One region of the Bradyrhizobium sp. S3.2.6 genome, then DNA from elsewhere that is predicted to be linked to it. Evidence: predicted binding sites of a transcription regulator. Region 1 holds the regulator's gene; each other region holds the start of a gene.

Region 1 (6,015 bases):
TTCCTCACCGAGCTTTGCCCGCAATGGCTGCGCCGCCCGATCGGCATGGCCATCGAACTGCTCGCCGGCATCCCCTCGATCATCTACGGCATGTGGGGCTTCTTCGTGTTGGGTCCGTTCCTGGCCAATACATTTCAGCCCTTCATGATCAAGATCTTTGACGGCGTCCCCGTGCTGGGTGCGATCTTCGCGGGTCCCCCGTCCTATCTCAGCCTGTTCAATGCCGCGCTGATCCTCGCCATCATGGTGCTGCCCTTCATCACCTCGATCTCGGTCGACGTGTTCAAGACGGTGCCGCCCGTGTTGAAGGAGGCTGCTTACGGCGTCGGCTGCACCACCTGGGAAGTCGTGCGCAGCGTGGTGATCCCCTACACCCGCGTCGGCATCATCGGCGGCGTCATGCTGGCGCTGGGCCGTGCGCTCGGCGAGACCATGGCGGTGACCTTCATCATCGGCAACTCGTTCCGCATCTCGTCCTCAATCTTCGCGCCGGGCACCACGATCTCGGCGGCGATCGCATCCGAATTCGCCGAGAGCGACGGCCTGCACCAGTCCGGCCTGATCCTGCTCGGCCTGCTGCTGTTCGTGCTGACGTTCTTCGTGCTGGCCGGCGCCCGGCTGATGCTGATGCGGCTAGAAAAGAAGGCGGGGAACTAACATGAACCCGATTTATTCGCGCCGCCGCCGCAAGGATATCCTGATCCGCGGGCTCTGCTTTGGTGCCGCCGCCTTCGGCGTCACCTGGCTCGCACTGATCCTGATTACGCTGTTCTATAACGGCCTGGCGGGGTTGAACCTCGATCTGTTCGTTGCGGACACGCCGCCTCCGGGCTCGACCGAAGGCGGCCTGCGCAACGCCATCGTCGGCTCGCTGATCATGACCGTGATCGGCGTCGGCATCGGCGCGCCGCTCGGCCTGTTTGCCGGCACCTATCTCGCCGAGTACGGCCGCAACGACAAGCTGACCTCGGTGATCCGCTTCATCAACGACATCCTGCTGTCGGCGCCCTCGATCATCATCGGCCTGTTCATCTACGGCGCCGTAGTGGTGCCGATGCGTGGCTTCTCGGCGATCGCAGGCTCGCTCGCGCTCGCCGTCATCGTGATCCCGGTGGTGTTGCGCACGACCGAGGACATGCTGCTGCTGGTGCCGAACGCGCTGCGCGAGGCGGCCTCTGCGCTCGGCCTGCCGCGCTCGCTGGTGATCAAGCGGATCGCGTATCGCGCTGCCCGCTCCGGTCTCATCACCGGCGTGCTGCTCGCGACCGCCCGCGTCGCCGGCGAAACCGCGCCGCTGCTCTTCACCGCGCTGTCGAACCAGTTCTTCAGCCTCGGCCTGAACAAGACCATGGCGAACCTGCCGGTCACCATCAACAATTTCGTCCAGAGCCCCTACGCCTATTGGAAGCAGCTCGCCTGGAGCGGCGCGCTGCTCATCACCCTGACCGTTCTTGCCCTGAATATTGGCGCGCGCATTCTCAGCGCCGAGAGGACCGCAAAATGACCGATCTTTCCGTATCGATGAGCGCGGCCGGCGGCCTGCCCCAGGCGCCGATGCTGCCCGAAGCGCCGGCCAAGGTGACGGTGCGCAACCTCAACTTCTATTATGGCGAGCACCACGCGCTGAAGAACATCAACCTGGCGCTCGGCACCAACCGGGTCACCGCCTTCATCGGCCCGTCGGGCTGCGGCAAGTCGACCCTGCTGCGCATCTTCAACCGAATGTACGACCTCTATCCGGGCCAGCGCGTCACCGGTCAGCTGATGCTCGACCAGACCAACATCCTCGACCCCAAGCTCGACCTCAATCTGCTGCGCGCCCGCGTCGGCATGGTGTTCCAGAAGCCGACGCCGTTCCCGATGACGATCTACGAGAACATCGCCTTCGGCATCCGTCTCTATGAGAAGATCTCGAAATCCGAGATGGATGACCGCGTCGAGAAAGCGCTGCGCGGCGGCGCGCTGTGGAACGAGGTCAAGGACAAGCTCAACGCCTCCGGCCTGTCGCTCTCCGGCGGCCAGCAGCAGCGCCTCTGCATCGCCCGCACGGTTGCGGTGCGGCCCGAGGTGATCCTGTTCGACGAGCCCTGCTCGGCGCTCGACCCGATCTCGACCGCCAAGGTCGAGGAGCTGATCCAGGAGCTGTCCGAGAACTACACGATCGCGATCGTGACCCACAACATGCAGCAGGCCGCCCGCGTCTCCGACAAGACCGCCTTCATGTATCTCGGCGAGCTGATAGAGTTCGACGACACCAGCAAGATATTCACATCGCCGACCGACCGGCGCACGCAGGATTACATCACCGGCCGGTTCGGCTGAGGAGACGGCACATGGGTTCTGAACATACCGCAAAGGCCTTCGACACCGACCTCCAGGAGCTCACGCGCCTGGTCGCCGAGATGGGCGGCATCGCCGAGCGCATGATCGTCGATTCCGTCGATGCGCTGATCCGCCGCGACGTCGCGCTCGGCCAGCGCGTCGTCGCCATCGACGCCGAGCTCGACACGCTGCAGAAGAAGATCGAGGAGCGCGCCGTGCTCACGATCGCGCGCCGCCAGCCGATGGCGGTGGATCTGCGCGAGATCGTCGGCGCCATGCGCGTCGCGACCGATCTCGAGCGCATCGGCGACCTCGCCAAGAACATGGGCAAGCGCGTCGCGGCGCTGGAGACGGATTTCCATCCGCTCAAGCTGTTCCGCGGCCTCGAGCACATGACCGACCTCGTGCAGCAGCAGGTCAAGTCAGTGCTGGACGCCTATGCCGCGCACGATCTGCCGGCGGCGATGGCGGTGTGGAAGGGCGACGAGGAAGTCGACGCCATCTGCACCTCGCTGTTCCGTGAGCTCCTCACCTACATGATGGAGGATCCGCGCAACATCTCGTTCTGCATCCATCTGATGTTCTGCGCCAAGAACATCGAGCGGATCGGCGACCACGCCACCAACATTGCCGAGACCGTGTTCTACATGATCGAAGGCCAAGCGATCACCGACAAGCGGCCGAAGGGCGACATGACGACCTTCGCCACCACGGTCCCGAACACCTGATTACGCAAGGAGCGACGACCCGATGGGCGCACGCATTATGGTGGTTGAGGACGAGGAAGCTCTGACCGAGCTTCTCCGCTACAACCTCGAAGGCGACGGCTATGACGTCGAGACGGTAATGCGCGGCGACGACGCCGACACCCGCCTCAAGGAGCACATCCCCGATCTGATCGTGCTTGACTGGATGCTGCCGGGGCTATCAGGCATCGAGCTGTGTCGGCGGTTGCGTGCGCGATCCGACACCAAGCAGCTGCCGATCATCATGCTCACCGCGCGTGGCGAGGAGAGCGAGCGGGTGCGGGGCCTGGCGACCGGCGCTGACGACTATATCGTCAAGCCGTTCTCGGTGCCCGAGCTCCTGGCGCGCGTGAAAGGCCTGCTCCGGCGTGCAAGTCCGGAGCGGCTCGCAACCGTGCTGGCGTTCGGCGACATCGAGCTCGACCGCGAAAAGCGCCGCGTGGCGCGCTCGGGCCGGCCGATCGATCTCGGCCCGACCGAGTATCGCCTGCTGGAGTTCTTCCTGGAGCATCCCGGCCGCGTGTTCTCGCGCGAGCAGTTGCTCGACAGCGTCTGGGGCCGCGACATCTACATCGATGAGCGCACCGTCGATGTGCATATCGGCCGCCTGCGCAAGCTGCTCAATCTCGGCCGCGAGCAGGACCCGATCCGCACCGTCCGCGGCGCCGGCTACGCGCTGGACGATCGGTTCGCGAAGGCCGAGCAGGCCTGAAACGGCCTGAGCAGACCTCAACAAAAAAGCGCGCCAAAGGCGCGCCGATCCTTCTCCCGATCGTTCCGGCCCGTGCGCAATTGCGCACCAGGCCGCGACGACGTCGTTTGGAGCTGAGCTTACCGCGCCGGCTTCGCCGGGGCCCGCCTGCGATCCGCTGCCGGCTGATACGCGACCCGCGAGTGCTGGGCGCAATAGGGCAGGCCGGAGAGCGCTTTGCCGCCGCAGAAGAAGAAATCCGGGCTCGAGGGATCGCCGACCGGCCAGTGGCAGGTCGCCTCGTTCAATTCGAGGAGCGACAGCCGCTGGCTCATCGGTACCACGTTGTCGTAGGTGACCGGTTCAGCCTCGACCTCGACCTCGAAAGCCTGCGCCAGCGCGGTATTGCCGCGTGCGATGGGCCTGCTCACCCGCATCATGTGCGGCGCTGGACGCGCCTTGCGCGGCCGCGGAGCTGCCGAAGACGGGCTCTTGGCGCGGCCCGACAAGCCGAGCCGGTGAACCTTGCCGATCACGGCGTTACGGGTGACATTCCCAAGCTCAGCGGCGATCTGGCTGGCCGAAAGTCCGGCCTCCCAGAGCTTTTTCAGCTGTTCGACGCGATCGTCGGACCAGGTCAAAACCGTCATTGCACCCTTTCCTTCGCCGCGCGCCTGCCATCCTGGGGGCCGCACAACGAATGCCTAAGCCTCGAAAAATCCGTGCCGCCAGAATCCCTTAAGGCTCGCCGGGCGCAATGATACGCCCGAACGTTTACGCCGGTACATGAGGACTTTTGGGATCAGAACCGCTGCACGAGATGTCGTATCTGACAAGCCAGACGCTACAATATGGCGTGACTCACGCGCAAGAGTCCGCCGACTCGCTTCCACATGTTCCGTGGCCAAAACCCGCAAATTCGGCACCGCAAGACTACGGAATCTGGGTTTCGCGGGGCTTTCCGGGCGGCATTGACACCAATGGTGCCAAGCATAAGATAGTGATGCGTGCCGCCCTTAAAAGGCGGCACGTTTCGTTTTCCGGACCAATGATGCGCTGCGCAACGCAGTTTCAGGCCGTCCGAAACATCCAAAGAGACCATCATGGCTAACAGCGCAGCGCCGCACTTGCTCCCCGTTTTCGCCAGAACCGACATCGGTTTTGAGCGCGGTGAAGGCGTCTGGTTGATCGCAACCAATGGCGATCGCTATCTCGATTTCACCTCGGGCGTGGCGGTGAATGCGCTCGGCCATGCCCATCCCGCGCTGGTCAAGGCGCTGCAGGAGCAGGCCACAAAACTCTGGCACATGTCGAACCTGTTCCAGAGCCCGGACGGCGAGAAGCTCGCCGCGCGTCTCTGCAACGAGAGTTTTGCGGACTTCGTGTTCTTCTGCAATTCCGGCGCCGAAGCGCTGGAGGGTGTGATCAAGCTGGTCCGCCATCATCACTTCTCCAAAGGACATCCGGAGCGCTACCGCATCATCACCTTCGAAGGCGCCTTCCACGGCCGCACGCTGGCGACGCTGGCTGCGACCGGCTCTGCAAAATATCTCGAAGGTTTCGGTCCGCCGATGGACGGTTTCGACCAGATCCCGCACGGCGACATCGAGGCCGTGAAGAAGGCGATCGGTCCGCAGACCGCCGGCATCCTGATCGAGCCGATCCAGGGCGAGGGCGGCGTTCGTTCGGCGACGCCTTCTTTCCTGAGGGCGTTGCGCCAGCTCTGCGACGAGAAGGGCCTGCTGCTCGCCTTCGACGAGGTGCAGACCGGCATGGGCCGCACCGGCGATCTCTTCGCCCACCGCCGCACCGGCGTCACGCCTGACGTGATGTCGCTGGCCAAGGCGCTCGGCGGCGGCTTCCCGATCGGCGCGGTGCTGGCGACCGCAGATGCTGCCACCGGCATGGGGCCCGGCTCGCACGGCTCGACCTTCGGCGGCAATCCGCTGGCGATCTCGGCCGCGAACGCCGTGCTCGACGTCATGCTCAAGCCCGGCTTCTTCGACCACGTGCAGAAGATGTCGCTGCTGCTCAAGCAGAAGCTCGCCTCCGTGATCGATCGTCACCCCGATGTCGTCAGCGAGGTCCGCGGCGAGGGGCTCCTGATCGGCATCAAGGCCGTGGTGCCCTCCGGCGATCTGGTCGCAGCGCTGCGCAACGAAAAACTGCTCACCGTCGGCGCCGGCGACAATGTCGTGCGCTTCCTGCCGCCCTTGATCGTCACCGAAGCCGAGATCGAGGACAGCGTCGGCCGGC
Region 2 (6,015 bases), on a different contig from region 1:
GGCATAGGTGAGGAGAGGGCGCCGCGCATCCGCGACGACCTCGATGTCGGCGAGCATGTTGGCGGCTGCAAGACGACGCAGACGACGCGAAAAGTCGAGCGCTTCGGCGGCCGAAATCGAATAGCCGTGCATCACCTGGAGCGGGTAGCCGCTCTGGATGATGTGGATGCGCGCAAGCGCGCGCCAGGTGCCGCCGACCGCATAGAAGCTGCGGCCGCTGCCCGCCTTGAGCTGCGCCACATCGTCGATTGCCTCGCGGACGATGCGGTCGGCGCGCTTGAGCGATTTGTGCGCGAGGTCCTGCAGCGCGAGGCCGCCGAGCGGCAGCGTCACGCCGCTGCGCACGCTGTTCCCGCGCACGTCGATCAGCTCGAGCGAGCCGCCGCCGAGATCGCCGACGATGCCGTCGGGGCGGTGAATGCCCGAGAGCACGCCGAGCGCCGACAGCTTCGCTTCGCGCGGTCCCGACAGGATCTCGATCTTCACGGCGCAGATGCGCTCGGCTTTGGCGATAAAGTCGGGGCCGTTGGAAGCATCGCGGCAGGCCGCGGTTGCAATCGCAAACACGCGGCCGACCTGCATCACGCGGCACAACGCCCGAAAACGCTTCAACGAGGTCAGCGCCTTGTCGACGGCATCCGGCGCGAGCAGGCCCGTGCTCTGCACCTCTCGCCCGAGGCCGCACAGCGTCTTCTCGTTGAAGATCGGAATCAGGCTCCGTGTCAGTCCCTTGTAGACGACGAGACGAACCGAGTTGGAGCCGATGTCGATGACCGCGACGCTAGCGCCACGCTTGCGCGGCCGTTTCAAGGCAGAAATCTCCGGTCAGGACTGATGGCGTTCGTTTCTGCGCGTGAGACGGCGCGGCGAGGATTCCTTGAGCGACTTTCCACGGCCAGACAGACTCGGATTTGTCATGAAGTAGTTGTGCACGTTGAAAGGCTCCTCGCCCTTCGCGGTCTTCATACGCGTTGAAGACCCGTCCGGCAACAATTGCCAGCTCTGCTCATTGTCCTTCAGGTTCGCGACCATGATCTGTTCGAGAACCTGCTGATGCACCGTGGGATTTTGCAGCGGACACAGCACCTCGACGCGCCGGTCGAGGTTGCGCGGCATCATATCGGCTGACGAGATATACACAGCCGCTTTCGCGCTCGGCAGGCCCTGGCCCATGCCGAAGCAGTAGATTCGGCCGTGCTCCAGAAAGCGTCCGATGATCGACTTGACGCGGATGTTCTCCGACAGGCCGGGAATGCCGGGTCGCAGGCAGCAGATACCGCGGACCACGAGCTCGACCTGCACGCCCGCCTGTGAGGCCTCGTAGAGCGCGTCGATGATATCGGGGTCGACCAGCGCATTCATCTTCATCCAGACCGCGCCGGGCTTGCCGTGACGCGCGTGCTCGGTCTCGCCCTGGATGTGCTCGATGATGCGCTTGCGCAGGGTCAGCGGCGACACCGCCATCTTTTCCAGATCGCTTGGTGCGGCGTAGCCCGTGATGAAGTTGAACACGCGCGCGGCGTCGCGGCCAATGGTCGGTTCCGAGGTGAAGTAAGAGAGGTCCGTATAAATACGCGCGGTGACCGGGTGATAGTTGCCGGTGCCGGTATGGACGTAAGTGGTGAGGCTGCCGCCTTCGCGGCGTACCACCATCGAAAGCTTCGCGTGCGTCTTCAACTCGAGGAAGCCGTAGACGACCTGCACGCCGGCCCTTTCGAGGTCGCGCGCCCAGCGGATGTTGGCTTCTTCATCGAAGCGCGCCTTCAGCTCGATCAGCGCGGTGACGGACTTGCCGGCTTCGGCCGCTTCCGCCAGCGTGCGCACGATCGGCGAGTTGTTGGAGGTGCGGTAAAGCGTCTGCTTGATCGCGACGACGTCGGGGTCACGTGCGGCCTGCTGCAGGAACTGCACCACCACGTCGAAGGATTCGTAGGGATGATGGACGACCAGGTCCTTCTGGCGAATGGCGGCAAAGATGTCGCCGCCATGCTCGCGCACGCGTTCGGGATGGCGCGGCACGTAAGGGGTGAATTCGAGATCGGGCCGGTCGAGCCGGGTGAGCTGCGAGAGCTCGTTCATGGCGAGCACGCCGTCGACCAGGAACACTTCGTCGTCGGCGGCCGACAGCGCGTGCTGCACGAAGCTGCGCAGCTGCTCCGGCATCTTGGCGTCGATCTCGAGCCGGATCACCGACCCGCGGCGGCGGCGCTTCAGCGCGGTCTCGAACAGGCGGACGAGGTCTTCGGCCTCTTCCTCGATTTCGAGCTCGGAGTCGCGGATGATGCGGAAGGCGCCCTGGCCGTGCAGATTGTAACCGGGGAACAGGCGATTGATGAAAAGGCCGGTCACCTGCTCCAGCGAGATCAGGCGCACCACCTTGCCGTCGGCCGGCAGGCGGATGAAGCGGTCGATCTTGCCGGGCATGCGGATCAGCGCGTTCATCTGCTTGCCGTCGATGGCGCGCGTGAGCTGGAGCGCGATGGTGAAGCCGAGGCTCGGGATGAACGGGAAGGGGTGGGCCGGATCGATCGCCAATGGCGTCAGTAGTGGGAACACGTTGTTGAGGAAATAATCCTCGAGCCAGGTCCGCTCCGCCTTGGTGACCTCCTTGCCGTCGACCAGCACGATGCCGACCCCGGCGAGGGTACCGCGCAAATCGGCCCAGATCGCCTGCTGGTCGGAAGCAAGCCGCGAAACGGTGCGGTTGATGAGCGCGAGTTGCTCGGACGGGGTCAGGCCATCGGGGGCACGTTCGGCGATACCCTCGCGCACCTGCGCCTTGATGCCGGCGACGCGGACCATGAAGAATTCGTCGAGGTTATTTGCGGAGATCGACAGGAATCGTACCCGCTCCAGCACCGGATGGCTGGGATTGACCGATTCCTCCAGGACACGGCGGTTGAAATGCAGCCAGGAGAGTTCGCGATTGATGAATCGCTCGGGGCTTGAGGCGATCGCCGGAAGGCTCTCGGATTCCGTAGCTTTCTCTTTTGTTTCAATAGCTTGCACGGAATCCATGAGAAGTCGGTCCATTCAGTTCGCCCCAGTTTGCGATTTATGCGCAAAGCCGGCCGGAGCATGTGTTAGTGCGATGACGTTTCGATGACATTGATGTTCGGCTGCCTCGCCGCGTCAAGCGGGCGCAAAGGGGACCAAAGGGGGACTTGGCGGTCAGGCGTCGCGCAGCAGTTCAGCAGCGAGCGCCCGGGTGACGGGGCGGCCGAGCCGGAGCGCCTCGCCGTCGAGCAGCTCCACGGCGCGCCGGGCGGCGGCCGACGACCGCTCCAGCCGGGTCGCGAGGTAGCTGACCACGCTTTCGTCCACGGAGAGCTGGCGGTCGGCGCAGAACTTGACGATCAGGCCGCGGAACAGCTGGTCGTCTGGCGGCGCCAGCGAAATCACCGGAATCGTCCGCAGCCGGGAGCGGAGGTCTCGGAGCTCCACCTCGATCGCCGCCGGCGCCTCACGTCCGGTGAACAGCACATAGGCGCCGTCTTCGCGGGCGAGGTTCATCAGATGGAAGAGGGCGCGCTCGTCAAAATCCGTGGCCTTGAGATCCTCGACCACCAGCGCGCCGGTCGCGAGCGCGCCGGGGACGCTGGCTGCGGTCAGCGCATTGGCCGCGCTCGAACGGGCGCCGGCCTCCTCGGCCCAGATCGCGCCGAGATGGCTCTTGCCTGAGCCTTCGGGGCCGGCGAGCCACATGACCCGGTTCGGCCATTCCGGCCAGCCGTCGATCAGCGCGAGGCCTGCGGCATTGGCAGGGCCCTCGAGGAAATTGTCCCGGCTGAGGCTCTCCGCATGCGGAAGCGAAAACGCCAATTGTCGGGGATGAACGCGGCCTGCCACGCTTGCTTTGCTCCGTGCCGGCGCGCCGGCTGTGTTTGAAGAGGATAGACTTATTCGATCGGGAGTTGGCCTTTTGCGGGGCCGCCTCCCGGCTCATTTGGCCCCGACCGTGCTACTTGCCATCAATAGTGCTCATGTGCCGTAGCCACTCGACGAGATAGAGCGACACGGAGGACAGCGTGAACACCGTAACGAGGCCCATCAGGATTATATCATAGGGCCCCGACTTGAAGCCGAAGGCGAGCGAGGCCAGCACCAGCGCCGCATAGGCCACCTGGGCCGCGGTGTTGAGCTTGGAGACCATCGACGGCTTCATCTCGACCGGCTTGTCGAACAGCCAGGACACGATCACTGCCGCCACGATCATGATGTCGCGCGACACCACCAGGATCACGATCCAGCGCGGAATGTCGCCCCAGATGCCGAGCGCGAGGTAGATCGACACCAGCAGCGCCTTGTCGGCCAGGGGGTCGAGCAGGGCGCCTAGCTCGCTCGCCATGTTGAAGCGCTTGGCCAGAAAGCCGTCGACGGCGTCGCTGATGCCGGCGACCAGGAAGACGGTGAACGCCACCTCCATTTGGCTCGACACGATGGCCCAGACGATGATCGGGACCAGCATGATGCGGCCCAGGGTAATGATGTTCGGAATACTCACGCGGCGCTTCCCGGCACCCGACCTGACCTCGAAATCCGGCCCCTTGGAGGCCGAACCGGTTGATATCTACATAGTATAGGGCGGGGCGCCACGCTTGCCATTGCGTGTCCCCGGAATTCGACGTAACCAGCCGCAAACCCACTGGAAATCGGGCATGACCGACCGCAAAAACGGCCTCACTTACGCCGATTCAGGCGTCGATATCGACGCGGGCAACCGCCTGGTCGACCTGATCAAGCCGATGGTGCGCGCCACTGCACGGCCAGGCGCCGACGCCGAGATCGGCGGATTCGGCGGCCTGTTCGACCTCAAGGCGGCCGGCTTCAAGGACCCTGTCCTGGTCGCGGCCACCGACGGCGTCGGCACCAAGGTCAAGGTCGCGATCGAGACCGGCCTGCATGGCGGGATCGGCATCGACCTCGTCGCCATGAGCGTCAACGACCTCGTGGTGCAGGGCGCCGAGCCGCTGTTCTTCCTCGACTATTTTGCCTGCGGCAAGCTCGACCCGGAGGCGACCGCCTCGATTGTCGCCGGCGTCGCCGAAGGCTGCCGTGAGTCCGGCTGCGCGCTGATCGGCGGCGAGACCGCTGAAATGCCCGGCCTCTACAAGGACGGCGACTATGATCTCGGCGGCTTTGCCGTCGGCGCAGCCGAGCGGGGCACGCTGCTGCCGCGCAAGGACATTGCCGCGGGCGACGCCGTGATCGGCCTGGCCTCGTCGGGCGTGCACTCCAACGGCTTCTCGCTGGTGCGCAAGATCGTGGAACAATCCGGCCTCGGCTTCGAGGCGCAGGCGCCGTTCGCGCCGGTGATGACGCTTGGCGGTGCGCTGCTGACGCCGACGCGGCTCTACGTCAAATCCTGCCTGCGCGCGATCCGCGAAACGGCTGCGGTGAAGGGCCTCGCCCACATCACCGGCGGCGGCTTCACCGACAACATTCCGCGCGTGCTGCCGAGCCATCTCGGTGTCGGCATCGATCTGGCGCGCCTGCCCGTGCTGCCCGTGTTCAAATGGCTGGCGGCGCAAGCCGGCATCGCCGAGCTCGAAATGCTCAGGACCTTCAACTGCGGCATCGGCATGATTGCGATCGTCGAGCCTGAGAAGGTCGACGAGGTCGTGCGGGTTTTCACCCATGCCGGCGAGACCGTGGCGCAACTCGGCACCGTGATCCCGGCCGAGGGCGAGCACCGCGTCGTCTATAACGGCCATCTCGACCTGGCGCTGTGATGAAGCGCCGCGTCGCCATCCTGATTTCCGGCCGCGGCTCCAACATGTCCGCGCTGATCAAGGCAGCAAGCGCGGCGGATTTTCCTGCCGAAATCTCGCTCGTCGTCTCGAACAAGGCCGACGCGCTCGGGCTCGAACGGGCCAAGGCGGCCGGCGTGAAAACGCAGGTGATCGAGAGCAAGCCGTTCGGCAAGGATCGCGCCGGCTTCGAGGCGGTGCTGCAGGCAGCGCTCGACCTGCACGGCATCGAGCTGATTTGCCTCGGCGGCTTCATGCGCCTGTT
Region 3 (6,015 bases), 240 kb from region 1:
ACAACGCCGCCTTCGTGCAGGAGATCGCGAAGGAGCATGGCAGCTTCGGCAAGTTTCTGGCGAAATGGCCGCCGTCCAACGAGATCGGCCTGCTCGATCTCCTGACCAAGCGCGGCTCGAGGCTCGGCGGCAACACCGGCCAGATGCTGCTGCGCTTCGTCGGCTGGGACGGATTCGTCACCTCGAAGGATGTCGTCGCCTGCCTGCGCGATGCCGGCCTCGACATCGCCGAAGAGGTCAAGTCGAAGGGCGATCTCGCCAAGGTGCAGGCGCAGTTCAACGCCTGGGCGGAGGAGACGGGGCTGCCCTACATACATCTGTCACGCATCTGCGCGCTCTCGGTCGGCGAAAACCGGAGCGAGCACTAGCGCTCATCGATCAGATCGTGGACATCGTGTGGCGATCTCGCGCCGTCGGCGCGGCAGATGCAACATGCGATCACGAAATTCATTTCGCTGGAACATTTGTGAGCAGCACCCGTTCGGAGTTTGAGCCAGGCGACACAGGCGCAGGGAACACGCGCTCCGGCCAAACCTTGGTTCAAGCCATGAAACCCGACATGACAGAAACGGAGCAGCTCATGAAGCTCACATCCGACCAGGTGAAGCAGACCGTCAACCAGCTCGGCGCCCAGGTGCTGCCCGACGAGCATCCCGCCATGCCCCAGCTGAACAGCATGTTCGGGGAACATACCTTCTTCGTCGACGAGATGGGATTGAAAGTCCTCGAGCCGACGCCATCGCTCGGCGCGGAGCGCGAGACCGGTGAAGTCGTCAGCCTCGCCGACTGGAGCGATGCGGATTTGACGCGCCTGATGGCGCACGAGCCCGAGCCGACCGGCGTGATCGTGGTGTTCGAGCATGTCAGGCACTGAGACCGCGAGGACGAGGGCCGCGTATGGCCCCCGTCCGGATCGCAGCTGAGCCACCCTTTGGGATGCCGAAGGATGGCCGGATCAGACGCGTGTTGCGTCGCCGATATCAGATCCGGTCGTTGAGAAGGACATTGGACAGCGAGGGGTCGGAGGGATTGGACGTGCCGTTCGATCCCGACCCGCTGTAGGTCGAATCCGCGAGCGAGGCTTTCAGCGAATCCAGGAATTTCTCGAGCAGATCCGCCGTCGAATTGCCACTCGACGAAGTGTTCGTGCCGCTGGACGAGCTGTCGGTGCCGCCGACAGGAGGCGGCGCGTTGAACGGTGGCGGTCCGCCCGCTCCACCTGGTCCGTGCGCGAACGCAGACTTGAAGATACCTTGCAGCTCGGTGGCCTGCTGGTCGGTGAGCTTGCCGGACGACACCTCCTGCTGAATCAGACTATCGATCCTCGACTTGATGCCGTCAGGTCCGCTGCCGCTGCCGGGTTGATCGCTTGTCCCGTCCGATTGCAGGGAGGAGTCGATATCGTCGAGCGCGGAGGACAGCGCCGACTGATCGGATGCACTGATCGTGCCGGAACTGACTTCCGATTGCAGCTCGTCTTGCAGTCGCTGCAGGGGCGATATGTGTTGGTGGTGATGTGTGGAGAGCGCCGAAATCGAGGTCATGGTTGCTATCCGTGCTTTTGGTGAGCTCGGGTCGATATTGCCCAAGTCGCATCCAGTCCTGGGTTCGCAGGTTCACCTTGGCGGTTGGATTTGCCCGGTCGGGCGGTGGTAGACACGGGAGCTGGCGCGGAGCCGTTGGAGCCGCAATCCGCCGGTTGCTCAATGTTTCCGTTGAACGATTGGAAATATTTGGAAACAAGATAGATGAGTTTGATACGATACTCTTCCCGTCCTTTTCCCAAAGACGCTCTCATTCGGACCGCTGAATCGCATGTCGACCCTGGAAGCCGCATTGCGAGGAGGAGCGGTCGTCATTCTTCTTTTTCGCGTGGCGATTGCCGCGCGCGATGCACCGCGCAATCCCGTCAGCCGCTATTCCGCACTGCTGAATTTGAGCATCGCGGCCTATGTCGTCGAATCGGCATCCGGCTTCGGTGCGCTGGCTCTGCTTCTGCGCATTCCGGTGCATCTCGTCAGCGGCGGCATACCGGCCGCATTCTGGATTGCAGTGAGCGCCATCTTCGTCGATGAATTTCGCCTGCGCTGGTACCATTCGCTCGGCGCGCTCGCATTGATGGGCCTCGCATGGATCGACATGTCCAGGCATCCGATGTCCGTCGATGTAGCGCGCACCGCTCTGTCCGTGTCGCTTCTGCTGCTGGGCATCTGGCATGTGCTGTCTGGGCGCGCGGCCGATCTGGTGGAGAAGCGGCGACGGCTGCGCGTCTGGTATGCCGTCGTCACCGTGCTCTATGCCCTGTTCATTATTGCATCGGACTGGCTCTGGCCCGGCGGCCTGTCCGTGTCATCGCTCAGTCTCGCCAACGCGGCCGGCTTGACGGCGGTGATATTCCTGTTCGCCGTGCTGGGCACGCTGGCCTCGACTGAACCACCGCTGGTGCCCGCGCCTGCGCTGGCGAGCCAGCCGACCGTGATTTCGCGTGATCCACCGGCAGCAGTGCCGGCAACCGAACCCGATGCAGCCGAACTCGCGGCGCTGCGCCGCCTGCTCGACCGCGACAAGGTCTTTCGCGAGCCGGACCTGAGCATCGCAACATTGTCACGGAAGCTCGAGATCCCGGAATACCGGCTGCGCCATCTGATCAACCGGCAGCTCGGCCATCGCAATTTCAGCGCCTTCGTCAACGGCTATCGTCTGGCTGAGGTCGAGGCCGCGCTGAGCGATCCCACGCAAGCCGCAGTGCCGATCCTGACCATTGCGCTCGACGCCGGCTTCGGCTCGATCGGGCCCTTCAATCGCGCCTTCAAGTCGCATACCGGCCTGACGCCGTCCGAGTATCGGCGGGCTCGTGCCGGCGGTGTGGCAGGGGCCGAAATCTAGCCGTTTCCTGATTTGACGGGCTCTTTGCAGGAATCGGCCAGTCTTCGTTCAGGAATCGGCGCGCCGCGGCGCTTCCCCCGTGCAACTCATGCCCTGCAGGCGATGCGTCTGCGGATGCGAGGTTGCGATGAAGCCATTGATTTCCGTTCTGCAGTTTTCCCTTCCCGCCGTGATCGTGATCGCGACGCTGGAGGGGCTCGTCCTGGCCCTGGTGATGCGCCGTGACTACAATTGGCGTGCCTATTGCGCCTCGCTGGTCGATGCGCTCGGCCGGCAATATCTCGTCTACACGCTGCTGCCGCTCAGCATCGCGCAGCCGCTGGTCGATCTGGCCTGGAGCCACCGGCTGTTCACCATCCCGCTCAACAGCGTGCTGTCGGTGGTCGTGCTCGTGATCGCCCAGGATTTCAGCTACTACTGGTTCCATCGCGCCAGCCACCGGGTTCGCTGGTTCTGGGCGACGCACGCGATCCACCATTCCTCGAACGAGTTCAATCTCGCGGCGTCCTACCGCTTCGGCTGGACCGGGAGGCTGACCGGTGCCGCAATCTTCTACGTGCCGATGATCTGGCTCGGCTTCGCACCGGGACCGGTGTTCATCGCAGCCGGCATCAATCTGCTCTACCAGTTCTGGCTGCACGCGGAGTGGATCCCGAAACTCGGCTGGCTGGAATATGTGCTCAACACGCCTTCGCATCATCGCGTGCACCATGCTTGCAACGCGGAGTATCTCGATCGCAACTACGGCGGCATCTTCATCGTGTTCGACCGGATGTTCGGCACCTTCGTCGCCGAACGCGACGACCTGCCGTGCAATTACGGCCTGGTGAAGCCGCTGCGCTCCAACAATCCGGTCGTCATCGCGTTTCACGAATGGGCGGCGCTCGCGCGCGATCTCTGGCGATCGCCGACCTGGCGGGGCCGGTTCGCCTGCCTGATCGGCCCGCCGGGTGACGATCCGGTGACGCCGGTGGTCACGACGCCGGCCGGGCGCAATGCCGGTCAGAACGTCGACGTTGCGGTGGGATGAAGTGGCGCACCATTCAGAACAAAACCGCGAACCCATATACAGTTGAAATTGCTTGTGATTTTTTCACGCCCGGGGATGCGGCGGCCATCGGCGCCGACGTCGGCCTCACGCGCTGCGGTAGGGAATTTTCAGCACGCCTCACGACAGCGTGCGCCTTTCGCTCCGGGATCGTAGTATTGTCGTCGAACTGTTGAAGCTTCGAGACCGAAGATTTCACGTACGCACTCGATCGCGGCGCTCGAAGAGTGCACTCCAGAATCAGGCTGATGACCGCGACTGCGGTCGGACGGCGCGGCAAATGGAGGATATGATGGCGTGGCGTGACGACAGGGCCCGGGCAACCCTGATCCGCGATGCAGCGGGCAGCGTGCCGCCGGGCAAGAGCCCCCGGGCCTTTGCCGAGCCCTTGTTCGGCTACAGCAATATCGAGGATCTCGCCCATTACGATGCCGCCTCGCTTGCCCTTCTGGCGGAGCACGCCTGGGAGCACGTGCAGCGACGCACGGCCGGCAGCGCCGATATCCGCGTTGCCAATCCGACGTTGCCGAATGGGCGCGAGATTTCCGTGCTGGAGATTCTCAACGACAACATGCCCTTCCTGTTCGATTCCACGATGGCGGAGCTCGCCGAGCAGGGCATCGAAGTCACCCTCGTCGCTCACCCGATCATCGCCGTGGAGCGCGATGACGAGGGCAAGCTGCTCCGCTTCTACGGCGAAGCACTGCCCGAGGGAGTAAAGGGCGCGCGCGAAAGCCTGATTCACCTCCACATCACCCGCCTGGACGCGGATGCCGATCGCCAGAAGCTGGTCGATGGCCTCACCAGAACGTTGAACGACGTCCGCGCCTGCGTCGCCGACTGGCGGGTCATGCGTGACCGCGTCGAGGAAGCGATCAAGACTTTCTCTTCCAATCCTCCGCCGCTGCCGATCGACGAGGTCGCCGAAGCCAACCAGTTCCTGCAATGGCTCTGCGCGGACAATTTCACCTTCCTCGGCGTGCGCGAATATCGCTTCTCGCCGGACAGCGATGGGTCGGACGACATTACGACCGGCGAAGGCCTCGGCATCTTGCGCGATCCGGACGTGAAGGTCCTGCGCCGCGGCAACGAAATGGTGGTGATGACATCGGAAATTCGCCAGTTCATGCGCGAACCGACCCTGCTGACCGTCTTCAAGGCCAATGTCTCTAGCCGCGTCCATCGCCGCATCCGGATGGATTATGTGGGCATCAAGCTCTATGCGCCCGACGGCCGGCTCGAGGGCGAATTGCGCGTCGTCGGCCTGTTTACCTCAGGCGCCTATACCCGCTCGGTGCGGCAGATCCCTTATGTGCGCCACAAGGTTTCGCGGGTGCTGCAGCGCGCCGGCTTCGACCCGAACGGCCATTCGGGCAAGGCGCTCATGCATATCCTCGAAGATTATCCGCGTGACGAGCTATTCCAGATCGACGTCGACACGCTCTACAATTTCGTCATCGAGGTCCTGCTCCTCTACGAGCGCCCGCGCGTCCGGGCGCTGGCGCGGGTAGACAAGTTCGATCGCTTCGTATCCATCCTCACCTTCATTCCGCGCGACAAATACGATAGCGACGTCCGCACGCGCGTCGGAACCTTCCTGTCGCAGGTCTACAAGGGGACCCTGTCAGCTTCCTACGTATCATTCCCTGAAGGCGCGCTTGCGCGCGTCCACTTCATCATCGGGCGCTATGAAGGCAAAACGCCAGTCGTCGAGCGCGCCACGCTCGAAGCCGGGATCAGCGCTATTGCCGCGACCTGGGCCGACAAGCTGAAGGCCGCGCTCGCCGCGTCGACCGACGGCATGCGGGCGCGCATGCTCGCCAACCGCTATGCCAAGTCCTTTAGCGGCGGCTATACCGAGGCTTTCACTGCGGAGCAGGCGATCGCCGATATCGCGACCATCGAAAGGCTGACCCCGGCCCGCCCGGTGACGATTTCGGTTCACCGCGACAAGGGCGAGGACGATCCCAGGCGCTTTGCCCTGAAGGTGTTCTCCGACGCCGCACCGCTATCGCTGTCCTATCGCGTGCCGGTGATCGAAAATCATGGCCTGCGCGTGGTCAACGAACGCACTTATCAGA

Evidence for each region. Region 1 encodes PhoB, which activates phosphate uptake and scavenging genes when phosphate is short. Its sites were predicted from a motif close to TGTCATNNANCTGTCAT; they were not measured.
Region 2: a site for PhoB is predicted at 3,092-3,108, ahead of ABID58_RS28350 (RNA degradosome polyphosphate kinase). Genes of this name have one in related genera too.
Region 3: a site for PhoB is predicted at 4,094-4,110, ahead of ABID58_RS02285 (NAD-glutamate dehydrogenase). Genes of this name have one in related genera too.

What each region holds. Positions count from the first base shown of each region.
Region 1 is NZ_JBEPOS010000001.1:713,649-719,663, forward strand. It holds gene pstC (phosphate ABC transporter permease subunit PstC) at 1-657, shown strand, start outside; gene pstA (phosphate ABC transporter permease PstA) at 659-1,504, shown strand; gene pstB (phosphate ABC transporter ATP-binding protein PstB) at 1,501-2,322, shown strand; gene phoU (phosphate signaling complex protein PhoU) at 2,334-3,050, shown strand; gene phoB (phosphate regulon transcriptional regulator PhoB) at 3,073-3,780, shown strand; gene ABID58_RS03320 (GcrA family cell cycle regulator) at 3,900-4,409, opposite strand; gene ABID58_RS03325 (aspartate aminotransferase family protein) at 4,863-6,015, shown strand, end outside.
Region 2 is NZ_JBEPOS010000020.1:89,161-95,175, forward strand. It holds gene ppx (exopolyphosphatase) at 1-810, opposite strand, end outside; gene ABID58_RS28350 (RNA degradosome polyphosphate kinase) at 826-3,018, opposite strand; gene ABID58_RS28355 (P-loop NTPase family protein) at 3,172-3,849, opposite strand; gene ABID58_RS28360 (CDP-alcohol phosphatidyltransferase family protein) at 3,962-4,504, opposite strand; gene purM (phosphoribosylformylglycinamidine cyclo-ligase) at 4,659-5,732, shown strand; gene purN (phosphoribosylglycinamide formyltransferase) at 5,732-6,015, shown strand, end outside.
Region 3 is NZ_JBEPOS010000001.1:469,583-475,597, forward strand. It holds gene ABID58_RS02260 (DNA-3-methyladenine glycosylase I) at 1-368, shown strand, start outside; gene ABID58_RS02265 (hypothetical protein) at 581-874, shown strand; gene ABID58_RS02270 (hypothetical protein) at 981-1,544, opposite strand; gene ABID58_RS02275 (AraC family transcriptional regulator) at 1,816-2,886, shown strand; gene ABID58_RS02280 (sterol desaturase family protein) at 3,014-3,916, shown strand; gene ABID58_RS02285 (NAD-glutamate dehydrogenase) at 4,215-6,015, shown strand, end outside.